Regions from separate parts of the Streptomyces sp. NPDC086147 genome, predicted to be linked through region 2. Evidence: riboswitches for the same ligand, from Rfam matches in the RefSeq annotation. Region 2 holds a riboswitch; the other holds the start of a gene.

Region 1 (9,453 bases), on a different contig from region 2:
GTCGCCGACGCCGACCAGGGACGAGTAGGCGCCCCAGCCGCCGCCGACCTTCACCCGGGCCGTCACACCGCCGGCCGCCGTGCCGTAGTACCGCCACAGGACGCCCGAGGCGTCCATGCCGAGCAGGTCGCCCCGCCCGTCGCCGTTCAGGTCACCGGCGCCCGCGATCTTCGTGTACAGCTTCCAGTTCACGCCGATCCGCACCCGGTTCCGCAACCGGTGGTCGGCCGTGCCACCGTAGAAGTACACGTCGCCGGTCGACGTCTGGCGGGCGACCAGGTCGGCGTACCCGTCGCCGTCCACGTCCCCCGGCGCGGTCAGCACGTCGTACTGGCCCCAGCCCCCGCCCACCGGGACGTACGGCGAGGAGGCCGACACGAACGTCCCGCAGGCCGGCCGGTACGACCGCAGCTGGTCGCCCACGCGCGCGTACACGTCGTTGCAGCCGTCGCCGTTCGTGTCGCCCGACGGGACGAGGACCGTGCCCGCCGGGAACTTCGCGCCCGTACCGGCGATCCGGGCCGAGACCCCGCCCGTGCCGTTGCCCCTGTAGAGCGAGACCAGGCCCGCCGGGTCCATCGCCAGCAGGTCGCCCAGTCCGTCGCTCCCGGCCATGTCGCGCCACGCGGCGGCACCGCCGGTCACGGACACCGCGCCGGACAGCGCGAGATCGGCGCCCTGGCCGTCGGCGGGCTTCACGGTCAGGGTCCAGGTGTACGCGCCGTCGGCGACGACCGCGCCCGCCGCGTCCTTGCCGTTCCAGACGGGCCCTGCGAGGCCGCGTCCCTCGCCGGTGAGGGTACGGACCTGCCTGCCCGACGCCTTGTGCCGGAGCGCGAGCGTCCAGGTGCCGGGCTTGGACAGGTTCCAACGCGGCTGCCAGGCCGACGACTTCAGGTTCACCGACGCCGGTACGGCCGCGTCGGTCACGGCGAGGCGGCCGGTGGCGCCGCCGAGGCCGACGACGCGGACCGCCTGCCGGGAGTCGACGAAGGCGACGCCCCCGCCGAACCGGTCGACCGTCCAGCCCCTGCCGTGGTCGGGCAGGGAGGACGCGACGGTGCCGAGGGTGCGGACCACCGGCGCGCCGGAACGGACGTCGGTCACGCTCAGCGTGTCACCGGCGTCGCCGGGCACGGTGTGGGCGACGAAGCCGTCGCCGAGGCTCGGCCGGGCGGACCGGGGCACCTGGAAGGAGACCCGGGTCCCCTTCTCCCGGTCGTACACGACGGCGGTCGTGCCGTCGCCGCAGCGGGCGTAGATCCACGTGCCGACGACGTCGAGGTCGGAGACGGCGCAGTCGGTGCCGAGGTCCACCGTCGCGACGGTGGCGCCCGTGCGCAGGTCGACCGCCGAGACGGTGTCGTCCTGCGTGGACGGCGTCCAGAGCCAGGTGCCCCACAGGGCCTGGTTCGTCCGGTCGGAGACCGAGAGGACCTTCCCCGTCTCGACGTCCGCGACGACCGAGCGGGGCTGCCGGTCCTCGGTGGCCAGGAAGTGCAGGTGGCGTCCGGCGGCGCCGAGGACGCGCACCGGGCTGATCCTCCGGGTGGTGTCCAGCTTGACGGCGCGGGTGCCGCCGCCGGGGCCGGGCGTGGTCACCCGTGCCGTGATGACGCAGCCGATGCACGGCGGGGAGCCGCGGAAGGGCGGGATGTCCTCGGTGAACAGGGTGACCAGCCGCCCGTCGCCCGTGTCGGCCCACCACTTCCCGCCGATGTCCGAGGCGCCGGCGGGCGGGCAGTTCGGGATGGTCCCGGTGCCGGTGGCGGGGTCGCAGCTCCAGCGCTCGACGGCCGTGCGCGGCTCGGTCGCGGAGAGGTCGTACCGGACGGCGCTCCGCTTGCCGAAGTCGTCGTGCCCGACCGTGAGGAGGCCGTTCGCCAGGGTCAGGCCGCCTCGGTCGACCGGCCGGTACGGGAGGGCCTGGAGCTGCTTGGCGGCCGGGGCGCCTCCGGTGCCCGGCGCCACGCGCCACAGGCCCCAGTGGCCGAGGTCGGTGCCGCCCTCGACGTACAGGCCGCCGTCCGCGCCGACCTCAAACCGGCGGTCGACGACGGTGGAGAAGCCCAGGGAGCGGGTCTCGCCGGTGACGAGGGAGGTCGCCCTGACCGTACGGGGTCCGTTCAGCGGGCCGTAGTGGCTGACCACCCAGTCGCCGAGGAGGGCGACCCGGCCGTGGTGGTCGCCGCCGCCGTCCGGCAGTCTCACGGTGGTGGCGGGCCCGCCGCTCCGGGGGAGGACGAGGACGTCCGAGGCGCCGGAGAGGCCGTACACGACGATCCGGTCCGCGCTCAGGCCGGCGTAGACGTAGGAGCCGGGCCGCTCGGGCAGGTCCGGCAGGGAGGTCAGGGCTCCCGTGGCGAAGTCGAGGACGCCGAGGCCCTTGCCGCCCGCGGCCCGCTGGTACTCGACGACCGCGCCCCGGGCGTCGGAGCCGAGAATGCCGGGCCATCCCACGACGGGCTCCGGCATCCGCACGGCGACGTCCTCGGGGGCGCCGGGACCGAGTCCGAGGAGGTGGAGCGTCGTGGCGCCCCCGGCGTCGGTGCTGTGGCTGAGCAGCCGGCTCGCGCCGCCGAGGATCTCGGCCCACCGGTGGCCGGCGGGGAGTTCGCGGGTGAGGGTGTCGCCGGTCGTCCAGTCGTGGACGGTGGCCGTGCCCGTGTCGTGGTGGGAGCTGAAGCACCCGAACCTGTCGCCCTGGAAGACGATCAGGCCGAGCGAGTCGCAGAGGTCGCGGGGGGCGGCGGTCCCTCCGCCCGCGAGGCTCTGCCAGCGCAGCTTCTCCACGGCCGGGTCGTAGGTCTGCAGGCCGGTCCCCACGCCGAAGAAGCGCTGGACCGGCGGGACGGCGCTGGGCGGCGCGTCGATCGCCACTTCGTACGGGGAGTCGGGCGCGGCCGTCGCGGCGGGCGCCGTGACGGCCAGGCCGGTGATTCCCAGCGCCGCGCTCAGCGCGAGCGCGACGGCTCTTCGGACGGACAAATGGGTCCCCTCGTGCGGCCGGGACGGCGCGTGCCGTGCGGCGTGGTGTCGGATGCGACAGGGGAGGCGGGAACGGCAGGGCGCGTACGCATACGGGTGCGTGTACGGGTGCGTGTACGGATACGGGTGTGTGTCCGCGTACGGGTACGCGCGCGCGTGCCGGAGCCGGGAGTCGGCCCGATGCCCCCCATCTGCCGACAGCCGGATCGTACAGGCGTGCGCGACCGGGACGCCACAGAGAAGATCGCGCCTCCGGCGCCGGGAGCGGAAACCCTCCCGGCGCACCCCGGAAAGGCCCCTTCCCGGGACCCGGGACGGGCTTCCGGGGACCCGTGCCGCCCCTCGCGCCCGCAGGGTCCCTGCGCGCGATCTTCGCGGACCTGGAGGAGGTCGAACTGCGCCGCATGCGCGACGAGCCCGCCGACTCGGCCGCCTTCGGCGAGTCCTTCCTGTGGGCGGGGCTCTTCCGGAAGGCGTAGACGGGTCCGGACAACGCCCGAGGGCGGCACCCCCACCAGGGGGTGCCGCCCTCGTTCGCGTTCAGCGATGAACCGCCGATCCCGGGATCAGGAGATCCCCGAGGATCAGAAGTCCATGTCACCGCCCGGCATGCCGCCGCCGGCCGGCGCGGCGGCCTTCTCCGGCTTGTCGGCGATGACGGCCTCGGTGGTGAGGAACAGCGCGGCGATCGACGCGGCGTTCTGCAGCGCGGAGCGCGTCACCTTCGCCGGGTCGATGATGCCCTCGGCGATGAGGTCGACGTACTCGTTGGTCGCGGCGTTCAGGCCGTGGCCGACGGGCAGGTTGCGGACCTTCTCCGCCACGACGCCGCCCTCGAGGCCGGCGTTGACCGCGATCTGCTTCAGCGGGGCCTCCAGGGCCAGCTTCACGATCGCGGCACCGGTGGCCTCGTCGCCGGAGAGGTCGGCCTCCAGCTTCTCGAAGACGGTCGACGCCTGGAGCAGGGCCACGCCACCGCCGGCGACGATGCCCTCCTCGACGGCCGCCTTCGCGTTGCGGACGGCGTCCTCGATGCGGTGCTTGCGCTCCTTGAGCTCGACCTCGGTCGCGGCACCGGCCTTGATGACGGCCACGCCGCCGGCCAGCTTCGCCAGGCGCTCCTGGAGCTTCTCGCGGTCGTAGTCCGAGTCGCTGTTCTCGATCTCGGCACGGATCTGGTTCACGCGACCGGCGACCTGCTCGCTGTCACCGGCACCGTCGACGATGGTGGTCTCGTCCTTGGTGATGACGACCTTGCGGGCGCGGCCCAGCAGGTCGAGGCCCGCGTTCTCCAGCTTGAGGCCGACCTCCTCGGAGATGACCGTGCCGCCGGTGAGGATGGCGATGTCGTTCAGCATGGCCTTGCGACGGTCGCCGAAGCCCGGGGCCTTGACCGCGACGGACTTGAAGGTGCCGCGGATCTTGTTGACGACCAGGGTCGACAGGGCCTCGCCCTCGACGTCCTCGGCGATGATCAGCAGCGGCTTGCCCGACTGCATGACCTTCTCCAGGAGCGGGAGGAGGTCCTTCACGGAGGAGATCTTGGAGTTGACGATCAGGAGGTAGGGGTCGTCGAGCGACGCCTCCATGCGCTCCATGTCGGTGGCGAAGTACGCCGAGATGTAGCCCTTGTCGAAGCGCATGCCCTCGGTGAGCTCCAGCTCCAGACCGAAGGTCTGGGACTCCTCGACGGTGATGACGCCTTCCTTGCCGACCTTGTCCATCGCCTCGGCGATGAGCTCGCCGATCTGGGTGTCGGCGGCGGAGATGGAGGCCGTGGAGGCGATCTGCTCCTTGGTCTCGACATCCTTCGCCTGCTCGAGGAGGGCGCCGGAGACGGCCTCGACGGCCTTCTCGATGCCGCGCTTGAGGGCCATCGGGTTGGCACCGGCGGCGACGTTGCGGAGGCCCTCGCGGACGAGCGCCTGGGCGAGGACGGTGGCGGTGGTCGTACCGTCGCCGGCGACGTCGTCCGTCTTCTTGGCGACTTCCTTGACCAGCTCGGCGCCGATCTTCTCGTACGGGTCCTCGAGCTCGATCTCCTTGGCGATGGAGACACCATCGTTGGTGATCGTGGGGGCGCCCCACTTCTTCTCGAGGACGACGTTGCGGCCCTTGGGGCCGAGGGTGACCTTGACGGCGTCAGCGAGCTGGTTCATGCCGCGCTCGAGACCGCGCCGGGCCTCCTCGTCGAACGCGATGATCTTGGCCATGTGAAGTGGTCCTCCCGGACATGGGGTGGATAACGCTCCAGGACCGCGCCGACGCCCGCGACGGACGGCCTCCGCGTGTCCGTGTGGTTCCTTGCCCCACCCGGCCGGCGGCCTCGTCTGCCCGATCCTCGTAGCACTCTCACCTGCCGAGTGCTAACGCCAATGATTAGCACTCGACCTAGGAGAGTGCAAGCGACTCTCGGGTTTCGGGAAGGGGGCACTGGGCTCCGGGGGGCGGGAGGGGCGCCCGGGAGCGGGCGGAAGCACCCGCGAACGCGCGAGGGGCCCGCGTCCCCTCAGGGATGCGGGCCCCTCGACGGCGTTGCGTCGTCGGCCGATCGCGCCGCGCTCAGACGGCGAGCTTGACCATGTCCGCCTGCGGACCCTTCTGGCCCTGCGAGATCTCGAACTCGACTCGCTGTCCCTCTTCGAGGCTGCGGTAGCCATCCATCTGGATCGCGCTGTAGTGGACGAAAACATCCGCACCACCGTCGACCGCGATGAAGCCGTAGCCCTTCTCCGCGTTGAACCACTTGACGGTGCCCTGAGCCATGCCTAACTCCCCTATTACTGGCCCTTGCGCGGGGCCGCACTTCACGAACCCCGGGTCAGACCCTGCGCCGGAACGCGTCGACCGCCGCTGAATGTATCTGTCCAACTGCCCTCTGCAACAGGCCATTCGGGCGAGAATTCTGGGCAGCGCGGAAAGGAGAATTGGGGAGGTTCCCTTGAATCGCCGGGCAAGTCGGGCCCGGCAAAGCGCGCAGAAGGTACACAACGCGCACACAGTTTGGCTGCTTCTTGTCAGGTCGAGGCGCGTTCTCATATGCGCCCGGCACGAGCAGCGGCGGGGACTTCCCCAACTCTACCGCGCTCAACCATGCAGAATTGCCCCTTCCGCTTATGGACGCGGAAGGGGCAATTCAATAAAACGGGACAGGAAGAGCGGTGCTCCTCCCTCGGCTCAGCAGCCGCCGGCGACCGCCGGGATGATCGAGACGCCCGAACCGGCCGGGGTGGCCGTCTCCAGGCCCTGCTCGAAGCGCACGTCGTCGTCGTTCACGTAGACGTTCACGAAGCGGCGCAGCTTGCCCTGGTCGTCCAGGACGCGGGCGGCGATGCCCGTGTGGTTCTTCTCCAGGTCCGCGATGACCTCGGCGAGGGTCGCGCCCTCGGCCTGGACCTCGGACTGCCCGCCGGTGTAGGTGCGGAGGATGGTGGGGATGCGGACGTTCACGGCCATGACTTACGTAACCTTTCGGAAAACCGAGGACCGGGGCCCTGAGGGGATCAGCGCGCCAGTCCGGCGTCGCGGAACGCGTCCAGGCTCGGTCGGATGGTGGCGGTCGCCTGAGAGGTGTCGGCCACCGCGTCCAGGGTCTTGAGCCCGTCGCCGGTGTTGAGGACGACGGTGGTGAGCTCCGGGTCGATGAGGCCGTTCTCCACCAGCTTGCGCGTGACGCCGACGGTCACGCCGCCCGCGGTCTCGGCGAAGATCCCCTCGGTCCGCGCGAGCAGCTTGATCGCGTCGACGACCTGCTCGTCGTTCACGTCCTCCACGGCGCCGCCGGTGCGGCGGGCGATGTCGAGGACGTACGGGCCGTCGGCCGGGTTGCCGATGGCGAGCGACTTGGCGATCGTGTTCGGCTTCTGGGGCCGTACGACGTCGTGCCCGGCCTTGAAGGCGGCGGACACCGGGGAGCAGCCCTCGGCCTGGGCGCCGAAGATCTTGTACGGCTTGTCCTCGACCAGGCCCAGCTTGACGAGCTCCTGGAGGCCCTTGTCGATCTTGGTGAGCTGGGAGCCGGAGGCGATCGGGATGACCAGCTGGTCGGGGATGACCCAGCCGAGCTGCTCGCAGATCTCGTACGCGAGCGTCTTGGAGCCCTCGCCGTAGTACGGGCGCAGGTTGACGTTCACGAAGCCCCAGCCCTCGCCGAGCGGGTCGCCGATGAGCTCCGAGCAGAAGCGGTTGACGTCGTCGTAGTTGCCCTCGATGGCGACGAGGTCACCGCCGTAGACGCCGGCCATGACGACCTTGCCCTGCTCCAAGTCGTGCGGGATGAACACGCAGGAGCGGAAGCCGGCGCGGGCGGCGGCGGCGCCGACGGCGCCGGCCAGGTTGCCGGTGGAGGAGCAGGAGAGAGTGGTGAAGCCGAAGGCGCGGGCGGCCTCGATGGCCTGGGCGACGACCCGGTCCTTGAAGGAGTGGGTCGGGTTCCCGGAGTCGTCCTTGACGAAGAGCTTGCCGGGGGCGACGCCGATCTCGCGGGCGAGGTTGTCGGCCTTGACGAGCGGGGTCCAGCCGGGGTTCAGGTTCGGCTTCTCGGCGACGTCGGCGGGGACGGGCAGGAGGGGGGCGTAGCGCCAGATGCTGGCGGGGCCGGCCTCGATGCGCTTCCGCAGCTCCTCGGGGTCCCCGGCGGGGAGGTCGTACGCGACTTCGAGCGGTCCGAAACAGAGTTCGCAGGCGAAGATCGGGCCGAGTGCGAAGACTTCACCGCATTCGCGACAGGAGAGCCCGGACGCGGGACCGAGGTCGACGGTGGTGGCGGGTGCGACGGTCTGTACAGCCATGGAGGCGAGGCCCTTTCTCCTCATCTTTCCCATGACGAATTTTTCGCCATGAGACGGATTTGGCACCTTCCCTAGCCGGGGACCTCGCTGGATGACGAGTGACCGACTGGAGGGTTGCCGGGGCTTCAACGGGCCGTTTCCCTCTGCCCCTCTGGATGAGCGGTATTCGATTGTGGGGAGGGCCGGACTTTCGTTCCTGCGCTCCGACGCGTACGCCACCCCGATGTGCGCGGGGTCGCTGCGTTGTTCAAGACTGTAACCGAAGGCCCGGGCGCTTGGACGGCCCGTCCGAACCGCGAGATGGAGATCACGTGCTGGAAGAGGTGGAGCGCTGGCTGTCCCGGCGGTCCTGGTCCGTGGCGGACCGGCCGCTGGAGCGGATCCTCGCCGCCAAGCGTGCGACGACGGTCAGCGTGGTGCTGCCGGCGCTGAACGAGGAGGCGACCGTCGGGGACATCGTGGGCGTGATCCGGCGCGAACTGATGTCGGAGGCGGTGCCGCTCGTCGACGAGCTGGTGGTCCTCGACTCGGGCTCCACGGACCGCACGGCGGAGGTCGCGGCGGCGGCCGGGGCGCGGGTGGTGGCGCGCGACGACGTACTCCCCCGGATACCGGCCGTGCCCGGCAAGGGCGAAGTGCTGTGGCGGTCACTGATGGTGACGAGCGGGGACGTCGTGTGCTTCGTGGACGCGGATCTGCGGGACTTCTCCGCGGACTTCGTGACGGGGATCGTGGGCCCGCTCCTGACCGACCCGGACGTGGACCTCGTCAAGGCGATGTACGACCGCCCGCTGGACGGCACTCCCGGTCAGGGCGGCCGGGTGACGGAGCTGGTGGCGCGCCCGCTGCTCAATCTGCACTGGCCGCTGCTGGCCGGCTTCGTGCAGCCGCTCGGCGGGGAGTACGCGGCCCGCCGCTCGCTCCTGGAGCGGCTGCCCTTCCCGGTCGGTTACGGAGTGGAGCTGGGCCTGCTCGTGGACGCGCTGCACACGGTGGGTCTGGACGGGCTCGCGCAGGTAGACGTGGGCGTCCGCAAGCACCGGCACCAGGACGGGCACGCGCTCGGCCGGATGGCGGCGGCGATCTACCGGACGGCGCAGCTGAGACTGTCGCGGGGGCACATGGTGCGGCCGTGGCTGACCCAGTTCGAGCGGGGCGAGCGGGGCTTCGAGCCGCGGACGTACGCGGTGGACACGGAGGAGCGGCCGCCGATGGCGGAGATCGCGGAGTACGCGGGGCGCCGCGTGGCGTAATGCGACCTTATGGTCCGTTTTACATACATTCACTTTCCATGGGTTCCATGGGCTTCGGACGACGGACGGGCAGGGCGCTGGCGGTGGCGGGCCTGACGGCGGTGGCGTGGGCGCCCGCGGCGGCGGGCGCGGTCCCGGCGCCGCCGGTCCACGCGTCCCCGGCGCCGGGCGCGCCGGGGAAGGCGACCACACCGCCGCACTCCCGGGGGAGCGAGGAACGCCTCTGGCTGCTCGGCGGCCTGGTGACGGCCGTCGCGGCGACGGGCCTGGTGGCGAGGGCGGCCCTGCGCGACCGCCCCGACCTCTGAACCACCGGCCCCCGCGAGGCCGCCGCCGCTCCCCGTGACCCTGGGTGGCCGGATCCCCCCGTCTTGTATACGTACGTTTGAGCGTTTACGGGACGGGCTAGGTTCGCCACATGG
Region 2 (9,453 bases):
CGCGGTCACGGTGAGCACGGTCACACGGGCGCGGCTCGGCTGCTTGGGTCGACGGTGGGACGCCACGAAGGCGGTCTCCTTCTTCCTCGAGCCGCCCGGCCGGTCAGGGCAGGCGGTTCCTCCGCCGTCACCCCGGATGGGTGATCGACCGCGCGAAGGTTCGAGGCCTGACCCTAGTGACCGAGTTGTGATCATTCAAATCCCACCGGAGAAAATCTCGCTCACGCACCACATTATTTACATACATCGCACGGGCTGTGATGGGCATTTGACGGTCCGCCGTCCAGAATCCGGGCATAAGGCCCAGGAGTTACGAGTGGTTACGAGAGCCGCGAAAGCCGCTTCAGCAACAAGGCGGACGTGACCGGACGCGCCCCCGCCTTCGCGACCCCGTCGGCCACCTCGCGGTCCGTGGAGACCACCACGACCGGCCGCCCCGGCGGCTCGGCCCGCACCAGCTGCCGGATCAACTCGTCGGCCGTGACGCCGGGCTTGGAGAACAGCACCCGCACCCCGCGCGGCGGCGCGAGCAGCACCGGGGCCGCCAGCTCCGCCCCGTCGAAGACACAGGTGACCTCGGCGCCCGAACGGGCCGCGAGGGCCGACAGGCTGCCGAGCAGCCGCAGCCGCTGCTTCTCCAGGGGCATCGTCGGATAGCCGGTCTTGGTGACGTTGTAGCCGTCGACGACCAGATGCGTCTGCGGCAGCGACAGGAGCTGGTCGAGCAGCGCCGGGTCGGTCTCGGAGAGCGCCCGGGTCGCGATGTCCTTCGGGGACATCCGCCCCGGCTCCACCGCGTCCACGGTGTCCGCCGGATGTGTCGAGACGGGCGGCAGCGCGAGTTCGCGGCGCAGCCCCTGGGCCGCGTCGAGGACCGTGTCGAGCAGCAGCCGCAGCCGCATGTCCTCCACCGAGCGCCCCTCGCGGGCGGTCCTGCGGCTGGCCTCCAGGGCCGCCTCGACCTCACCGAGCCGGGCCTTGAGCCGCCGGCCCTCGCTCTCGGCGGCCGACACCTGGGCCGCCGACTCAGCCCGTACGGCCTCGATCTCGCCCCGCGCCTTGCGCAGCGCGGCCTCGCCCCGCTTCACGTCGCTCTGCGCGCTGCGCAGCTTGCGGTGGAGCGACTCGGTCTCCTTGCGGGCCGCGTCGAGGTCGTGCCGCAGCTGCTCGGTCTCGCCCCGGGAGCGGTCCCGGGCGGCGGCGAGCTCCTCGCGCAGCCGCTCCACCTCGCGCCGGCCGGCCTCGTCGGCCCGCTCGGCGTCGACCCGCAGGGCCTCCTCGCCCGCGGCGGCGACCAGCTTGACCCAGCCGGGCGGGCGCAGCACGTAGGCGGCCGCCGCCACGTCGACGGGGTCGGCGGCCGCGGGCGGGGTGCCGCCCTCCACGGCTCCGGCCAGCTCGGGCTGGCCCTGCTTGAACCGCTCGCCGATCCGCTGCCGGAAGAGCGGATCGCCCTCCAGGGCGGCCGCCATCGCGTTGCCGGCGAACTTGGCCCGCCGGCTCGGGGTGAAACGGGCGTACTGCCGCAGGGGCGCGGGCAGCTCCGCGACGGTCAGCCCGCCGAAGGCGTCGGCGACCAGCGCGACGACCCGCCGCCGTACGCCTTCCGGCAGTGGGTGGTCGAGCGTCTCGGCAGCGTCACCTGCCGCGCCGGCCGGCTCTCCACCGTGCGCGGGCTGCTCCACGATCCGTCACCCCTATGTCGTCCGCGCCGTCCCTCAGGAGGCGGCGCCCGGCCTGTCCACCAGCTCGATCTGGTCCACCGCGTTGCACCAGCGGCAGCGGACCGACTCGATGGTCTCACTGACCACCTGCCGCTCCTCGACCGTCGGCTCTCCGGCGAGGTCCAGATGGACGTACTCGACGACCTTGGACGAGCGGGTCACGTCGAAGCGGGTGAGGTTGCCGCAGAGCGTGCAGCGCCAGCGGGTCTCGGCGGTCGGCAGGGGAACCGTCGTCATCGAGCCGTCCTTCTTCCTGTTGCGTGGTACTCAGGTGCGGGAGCCGCGGTGCGCCGTCGAACTGCGGTCGTACTGCCCGCAACCCTACGGCCTCACGGCCCGGCGGGGGCACGGCGAGGCGCTCTGTCCAGTTCGCCACCGGTACGCCATGATCTGTCCATGATCGATTGGCGAAACGCGGCGACCGGCGCCTGGCGGGGCGCCCGCGGCGGCCCCTCGGTGACGTACGCGCTCATCGCCGCCTGCTGCCTCCTCTTCCTCTTCGGCCCGGTCTCCGGGCTGAACCCGGTGTACGGCACGGGGGACGCGCTCCTGGCGGCCCAGGGCTCGTACTTCCGCCGCTGGGGGGTCGTCCCCGCCGAGCTGATGGGCGGTGAGCCGCGCGCCCTGCTCACCCCGTTCACCGCGCTCTTCGTCCACGGGAGCTGGCTCCACCTCCTGGGGAACATGCTCTTCCTGTACGTCTTCGGCGCGATGGCCGAGGAGCGGATGGGGCGGATCGGCTTCGCCCTCTTCTACCTGGGCACCGGCTACCTTGCCCTCGCCGGGTACGCGGCGGCGCACGCCCACAGCGAGCAGACCCTCGTCGGGGCGTCGGGGGCGATCTCCGGGGTGCTCGGGGCCTTCCTCTTCCTCTTCCCGCGCTCCCGGGTCACCAGCCTCTTCCCCTTCCTCTTCTTCCTGCCGCTGCGCTTCCCCGCCTGGATCGTGCTCGTCTTCTGGTTCACGCTCCAGTGGATGGCCGCGCGGGCGGCGGGCGCGGGGCCCGGCGTCGCCTATCTGGCCCACGTGGTGGGCTTCGCCCTCGGCTTCCTCTACGCCTGGGTGCGCTACCGGGGTGGGGATAGAGTGAAGGCCCCAGCCGCGGCGACCGAGGGAGAAAGCCAGCCGTGATCACCGCGATCGTGCTCATCAAGACCAGCGTGGACCGCATCCCCGAGATCGCCGAGTCGATCGCGGCGCTCGACAGCGTCAGCGAGGTCTTCTCGGTGACCGGTACGTACGACCTGATCGCCATGGTCCGGGTGCCGCGCCACGACGACCTCGCGGACGTGATCCCCGGCAGCATCAGCAAGATCCCGGGCGTCGAGGCCACGGACACGCACGTCGCGTTCCGCACGTACTCGCAGCACGACCTGGAGGCGGCCTTCGCCATCGGTCTGGAGTCCTGAGGCTCCGCGCGCACGGAAACGGTGAAGGGGCCTCCCGGTCGGGAGGCCCCTTCACCCGTACGAGTGAGTGATCAGCCGCGGTCGGGGACGCAGCGGCCGTCCTCGGTGCGGTACTTCCACCGGGCGCCGTCCCGGACGAGCTCCTTCACGGCGCCGACGAACCGCTCCACGTGCTCGTCGGGCGTGCCGGCGCCGAAGCTCACCCGGATGGCGTTGAGGGACCGCTCGCCCGGCGCGGCCTCGGGGGCACCGCACTCGCCCGGGTCCTGCGGGTCGCCGCCGAGCAGGGTGCGGACCAGCGGGTGGGCGCAGAAGAGGCCGTCGCGGACGCCGATGCCGTACTCGGCGGAGAGCGCGGCGGCGAAGTGGGAGCTGTTCCAGCCCTCCACGACGAAGGAGATGACGCCGACGCGGGGGGCGTCGTCGCCGAAGAGCGAGAGCACCCGGACCTCGGGGACCTCGGCCAGGCCCGCGCGGACCGTGGCGATCAGGTGGTTCTCGCGGGCGACGAGGGCGTCGAAGCCGGCCTCGGTGAGGGCCTTGCAGGCCGAGGCGATCGAGTAGACCCCGATGACGTTCGGGGAACCGGCCTCGTGCCGGGCCGCGGTGGTGTGCCACTCCACGTCCACACCACCGTCGGCCCGACGCGCCACCTTGCGGGAGGCGCCGCCGCCCGCGAGGTAGGGCTGGGAATCCTGGAGCCAGTCGGCGCGGCCCGCGAGGACGCCGGAGCCGAAGGGCGCGTACAGCTTGTGTCCGGAGAAGGCGACCCAGTCCACGTCGAGTTCGGCCACGGAGACCGGGTGGTGGGGCGCGAGCTGGGCGGCGTCGAGCACGATCCGGGCGCCGTGGGCGTGCGCGGCGGCGGCCAGCTCCTTGACCGGCCACAGCTCGCCGGTGACGTTGGAGGCGCCGGTGACGCAGACCAGGGCGGGGCCGTAGGGGTCGCGGTCCGCGAGGGCGCGCTCCAGGATCTCGACGGCCCGGGCCGGGGTCCGGGGCGCGTCGAGGTAGGTGACCCGGGCGTCCCGCCACGGCAGCAGCGAGGCGTGGTGCTCCGTCTCGAAGACGAAGACCTCGCAGCCGGCCGGGACCGCGGCGGCGAGCAGGTTGAGCGAGTCGGTGGTGGAGCGGGTGAAGACGACCTGGTCGCCGGGGCGGCAGCCGAGGAACTCGGCGACGGTGGCGCGGCTGTTCTCGAAGAGGTCGGTGGAGAGCTGGGAGAGGTACCCGGCGCCGCGGTGGACGCTGCCGTAGTACGGGGCGTACGCGGCGACGTCGTCCCACACCCGCTGGAGGGCCGGGGCGCTGGCCGCGTAGTCGAGCGCCGCGTAGGTCACCTCGCCGCCGGTGACGAGCGGGACGGTCACGTCCCGGCCGAGGACGGGCAGCGGGGCGGCGCAGCAGGGGTCGGCGGACTCGGTGGCGGCGGACTCGACGGTCTCGACGACGGTGACGGCGGCGGGCTCGACGGCGGTGGCGGCAGCGACGGTGGCGACGGCGTCAGGGCGTGCGGACATGGCGGTATCTCCCGGCGGGCGGTGCGGAATGGCTTCGGTGGATCCCGTGCGCGGCCGGACACGGCGGGGCACGGGTGAGGCCTCGGAAGACATGGGGGTACGCGGAAGGGACCCTGATCCGAGGGTGAAGAAGGGGCGGAGTCGCCCTATCGCATTCGCTTGCTCACGGAAAAAGCTCCTCGACAGACCAGGACCCCTGGTGTTCGAGGGGTCCGCGCTTGCCGTAGACCTCGCTGCCTACGGCCTGGTCATCACCCGGGGCACCCCGCCACGGACGGAGGGTTGCCGGACAGCAAGCCGGGGCCAAAACGCTGTCACTCGTGACCTGAGGAGAATCTTGCCACAGGAGCGCCGATGCGCAAGACCCCGGTCCGCATGCTGGACCGGGGTCTCGTGGCGAACGGCCCGAGGGCTACGCGTTGCTGACGGCGATCCAGCGCTCCAGGGCCCGGCGGGCGGCGCCGGAGTCGATCGCCTCGGCGGCCTTCGCGATGCCGGCGCGGATCTGCTCCACCAGGGTGCCGTCCCCCGGTTCGAGGGCCGTGAGCGCCGCCGCCGAGTTGAGCAGCACCGCGTCCCGCACCGGACCGGTCTCCCCCGCGAGCAGCCGGCGGGCCACGTCGGCGTTGTACGAGGCGTCCGCGCCGCGCAGCGCCTCCACGGGCACCAGGTCGATGCCGGCGTCCCGGGGGTCGAAGGCCTCCTCGCGCACCGAGCCGCCCCGGACCACCCAGACCCGCGAGGTGGCCGTGGTGGTCAGCTCGTCGAGCCCGTCGTCGCCGCGGAAGACCAGGGCGGAGGAGCCGCGCTCGGCGAGCACCCCGGCCATGATCGGGGCCATCCGGGCGTCGGCGACGCCGGTCGCCTGGGCCCGGACGCGGGCCGGGTTGGTGAGCGGACCGAGGAAGTTGAAGGTGGTCCGGATGCCGAGCTCCTTGCGGGCGGCGGCGACGTGCCGCAGCGCCGGGTGGAACTTCACCGCGAAGCAGAAGGTGATGCCCGCCTCCCCGGCGACCTCGGCGACCCGGCGCGGGGTCAGCTCCAGGTTGACGCCGAGCTTCTCCAGGACGTCGGAGGCGCCGGAGGCGGAGGAGGCCGCCCGGTTGCCGTGCTTGACGACCTTGGCGCCGGTGCCGGCGACCACGATCGCGGACATGGTGGAGATGTTGACGGTCTTGGCGCCGTCGCCGCCGGTGCCGACGATGTCGACGGAGGGGCCGGGGACCTCGATCGTGTGGGCGTGCTCGTACATCGTCCGGACGAGTCCGGAGATCTCCTCGACGGTCTCGCCCTTGGCGCGCAGGGCGACCGCGAAGCCGGCGATCTGCGCGTCGGTGGCCTCGCCGCGCAGGATGCGGTCCATGGCCCAGGCGGTGTCCTCGGCGCTCTGGTCGCGGCCGGTCAGCAGACCGTCCAGGACGACGGGCCAGGAGCGGCCCGCCGTGGTAGGTCCTCCAGCGGGGGTCGCGGCGCTCATGGCGGCTCCTGATCGTCATCGCTTGTGGATACGGCCCCACCCTATCGACCCCCGGGGACGGCAAAGAGCCCCGTCCATCGAATGGACGGGGCTCTCGCCGTGGCGACTTACGGGGAAGTCGGGGATCGAGGCGATCAGTGGTGGCCGTGGCCGCTCTGGATCTCCTTGTACTCCTCGACGGTGGGCTTGGCGATCTGGCTGTCCTCGCCGTAGTAGCCCTTGTTGAGCTTGACCCGCAGCTTCTCCAGGCGGCCGGTCTTCCGCTCGACGCCGTTCTCGTCGACGGCCGGCGGCAGCTCGGCGGGCGCGTACTGCTCGTGCGCCGTGAGGCGGTGCAGCTCGCCCTGGCTGAGCGGCTCGTGGACCTCGACGAACTCACCGTGCGGCAGGCGCTTGATGATGCCCGACTCGCGGCCGTGCAGCACCTTCTCCTTGTCGCGGCGCTGGAGGCCGAGGCAGATCCGCTTGGTGACGATGAACGCGATGACCGGGCCGAGGAAGAAGAAGATCCGCACGAACCAGGTGATCGAGTTGATCGACAGGTGGAAGTGGGTCGCCCAGAGGTCGTTTCCACCACCCACGAGCATGACCATGTACGCGGTGATCCAGGCGACGCCGAAGGCGGTGCGCGTCGGAGCGTTGCGCGGGCGCTGCGCGATGTGGTGCTCGCGCTTGTCGCCGGTGATCCAGGACTCGATGAACGGGTAGACCCCGATCGCGGCGAGCACCGCCGGGAAGAGCACCAGCGGGATCATCACGCCCAGGACGAGCGTGTGGCCCCAGAGGTTGATCTCCCAGCCGGGCATGACGCGGATCAGACCCTCGGCGAAGCCCATGTACCAGTCGGGCTGGGCGCCGGTGGACACCTGGTCCGGGCGGTACGGGCCGAGCGCCCAGATCGGGTTGATCGAGGCGATCGCCGAGATGACCGCGATGACGCCGAAGACCAGGAAGAAGAAGCCTCCGGCCTTCGCCATGTACACGGGCAGCAGCGGCATGCCGACGACGTTGTTGTTCGTACGGCCGGGGCCCTCGAAGTGCGTGTGCTTGTGGACGATCACCAGGATGAGGTGGGCGACCACCAGGCCCAGCATGATGCCGGGCAGCAGCAGCACGTGCGCCGAGTAGAACCGGGCGACGAAGTCGCCGCCGGGGAACTCCCCGCCGAACAGGAACATCGAGAGGTACGTGCCGACGATCGGCACGGACAGGATCGCGCCCTGCATGAAGCGGACACCGGTGCCGGAGAGCAGGTCGTCCGGGAGCGAGTAACCGGTGAAGCCGGTGAACATGCCCAGGAAGAACAGCAGGAAGCCGAACAGCCAGTTGATCTCACGCGGCTTGCGGAACGCGCCGGTGAAGAAGACGCGCATCATGTGCACGAACATGCCGGCGAGGAAGACCAGCGCCGCCCAGTGGTGGATCTGCCGGACGAGCAGACCGCCGCGCACCTCGAACGAGATGTGCATGGTCGAGTTGAACGCCTCGGACATCAGCTGTCCCTGGAGCGGGACGTACGGGCCCGCGTACTCCACCTCGTTCATCGACGGGTGGAAGAACATCGTCAGGTAGACGCCCGTCAGGATGATGATGAGGAAGCTGTAGAGGCAGATCTCGCCCAGCATGAAGGACCAGTGGTCCGGGAAGATCTTCCGCATGTTGGCCTTGGCCAGCGTGTAGATCCCCAGGCGGCCGTCGGCCCAGTCGGCGACCCGCTCACCGGCGGGCGCCTTCTTGGTCGTATCCGTCACGGTGCTCATCCGCGCTCCCAGAAGGCAGGACCGACGGGCTCGTCGAAGTCGCCGAGCGCCTCCAGGAAGCCCTTGTCGTTCACGCCGATCCGCAGCTGCGGAAGGGGGTGACCGGCCGGGCCGAAGATGACGCGGGCGCCGTCGGAGAGGTCGAAGGTGGACTGGTGGCACGGGCAGAGGACGTGGTGCGTCTGCTGCTCGTACAGGGAGATCGGGCAGCCCACGTGGGTGCAGATCTTCGAGAACGCGACGATGCCCTCGTGCGACCACTCGAGCTCGCGCTTGTCCTTGATGTCGTCCGGCTGGATCCGGACGATCATCAGGGCGGCCTTGGCGATCTCGGTCTGGAAGTGGTGGTCGTGCTCCGAGAGGCCCTCGGGCATCGCGAAGGTCAGCGAACCGACCGCGACGTCCTCGGGACGCAGCGGCTCGTGGGTGTTCATGTTGATGAGCTGCTTGCCCTTGGCCCACAGGGTGGTCCGGAGCTTCTTCTCGGGCAGCGGGCCCATGTCGCGCAGCAGGACGATGCCGGAGAGCGGTACGAGCGACAGCGCGCCGAACATCGTGTTGCGGATGAGCTTGCGGCGGCCCATGCCGGACTCGGCGGCACCGGCCGCGAAGTCCGCCATGACCTGCGCCTTGACCTCGGGCGACGCCGCGATCGGGTGACGCTCGTCGGCGACCTCGACGTCGGACATCAGGGTGCGGGCCCAGTGGACCGCGCCCGCGCCGATGAAGAAGAGGGCGAGACCGAGGGTCCAGCCGAGCGCGAAGTTGAGCGCGGACACCCGGCCGAAGGGCCAGATGTACACGATCTTGTCGACCGGGAAGATCACGTACGAGGCGATGAAGCCGACGGTGGCCAGCATCGACAGCGTGAACATGAAGGCGACCGCGCGCTCGGACCGACGGGCGGCCCGCTCGTCGATGTCCTGGATGCGGGGCTTGTGGGGCGGGAGGCCCGGGTCGGCGAACGGGTCGTCGGCGACCTTCACCGCGCCGTGCGCGGTGTCCTGCCCTGCCGGCAGGTTCTCTTCTGAAATCTCTTGGCTACTCATGACTTCTTGGCCTTAGCGGTGTGGGCCGCGACCCAGACGGCGACTGCGATCAGCGTACCCAGGCCGAAGATCCAGCCGAAGAGACCTTCCGAGACGGGGCCGAGGCCACCGAGCGAGAGACCGCCCGGGCTGTCGGCCTTCTCGCCGTTGACGGCCTGGACGTACGCGATGATGTCCTTCTTCTGCTGCTCCGGCATGGTCGTGTCCGGGAAGGAGGGCATGTTCTGCGGGCCGGTCTGCATGGCCTCGTAGAGGTGCTTCGGGCTCACGCCTTCGAGGCTCGGGGCGTACTTGCCGTGCGTCAGCGCGCCGCCCTCACCGGTGAAGTTGTGGCACTGGGCACAGTTGGTGCGGAACAGCTCGCCGCCCTTGGCGGCGTCGGCGCCCGCGGGGTCGTACTGCTTCCCGGTCGGCGTGATCGGACCGGCGCCGAGGGAGGCGATGTACGCCGCGAGCTGGTCGATCTCGGCCTGCGAGTAGATGACCTTCTTCTTCGGGACCTGGGCGCCCGGCT

What was found. A riboswitch is a leader RNA that binds a small molecule or an ion and turns the genes downstream of it on or off. The one in region 2 is predicted to bind S-adenosylmethionine.
Region 1: linked by a shared signal. The riboswitch ahead of thrC (threonine synthase) and the one ahead of AB0398_RS15530 (aminotransferase class V-fold PLP-dependent enzyme) in region 2 are both predicted to bind S-adenosylmethionine.

Annotation. Positions count from the first base shown of each region.
Region 1 is NZ_JBFBJO010000007.1:146,115-155,567, reverse strand. It holds gene AB0398_RS18050 (VCBS repeat-containing protein) at 1-2,988, opposite strand, end outside; partial or broken gene AB0398_RS18045 (SAM-dependent methyltransferase) at 3,345-3,467, shown strand; gene groL (chaperonin GroEL) at 3,573-5,201, opposite strand; gene AB0398_RS18035 (cold-shock protein) at 5,551-5,754, opposite strand; gene AB0398_RS18030 (MoaD/ThiS family protein) at 6,166-6,444, opposite strand; gene thrC (threonine synthase) at 6,492-7,778, opposite strand; SAM riboswitch class I at 7,796-7,940, opposite strand; gene AB0398_RS18020 (glucosyl-3-phosphoglycerate synthase) at 8,090-9,031, shown strand; gene AB0398_RS18015 (hypothetical protein) at 9,079-9,339, shown strand; gene AB0398_RS18010 (trehalose-6-phosphate synthase) at 9,450-9,453, shown strand, end outside.
Region 2 is NZ_JBFBJO010000006.1:32,142-41,594, forward strand. It holds gene AB0398_RS15505 (NlpC/P60 family protein) at 1-66, opposite strand, end outside; gene AB0398_RS15510 (NYN domain-containing protein) at 321-1,685, opposite strand; gene AB0398_RS15515 (hypothetical protein) at 1,719-1,961, opposite strand; gene AB0398_RS15520 (rhomboid family intramembrane serine protease) at 2,121-2,855, shown strand; gene AB0398_RS15525 (Lrp/AsnC ligand binding domain-containing protein) at 2,852-3,133, shown strand; gene AB0398_RS15530 (aminotransferase class V-fold PLP-dependent enzyme) at 3,205-4,653, opposite strand; SAM riboswitch class IV at 4,863-4,979, opposite strand; gene trpD (anthranilate phosphoribosyltransferase) at 5,066-6,130, opposite strand; gene AB0398_RS15540 (cytochrome bc complex cytochrome b subunit) at 6,265-7,890, opposite strand; gene AB0398_RS15545 (Rieske 2Fe-2S domain-containing protein) at 7,887-8,939, opposite strand; gene AB0398_RS15550 (c-type cytochrome) at 8,936-9,453, opposite strand, start outside.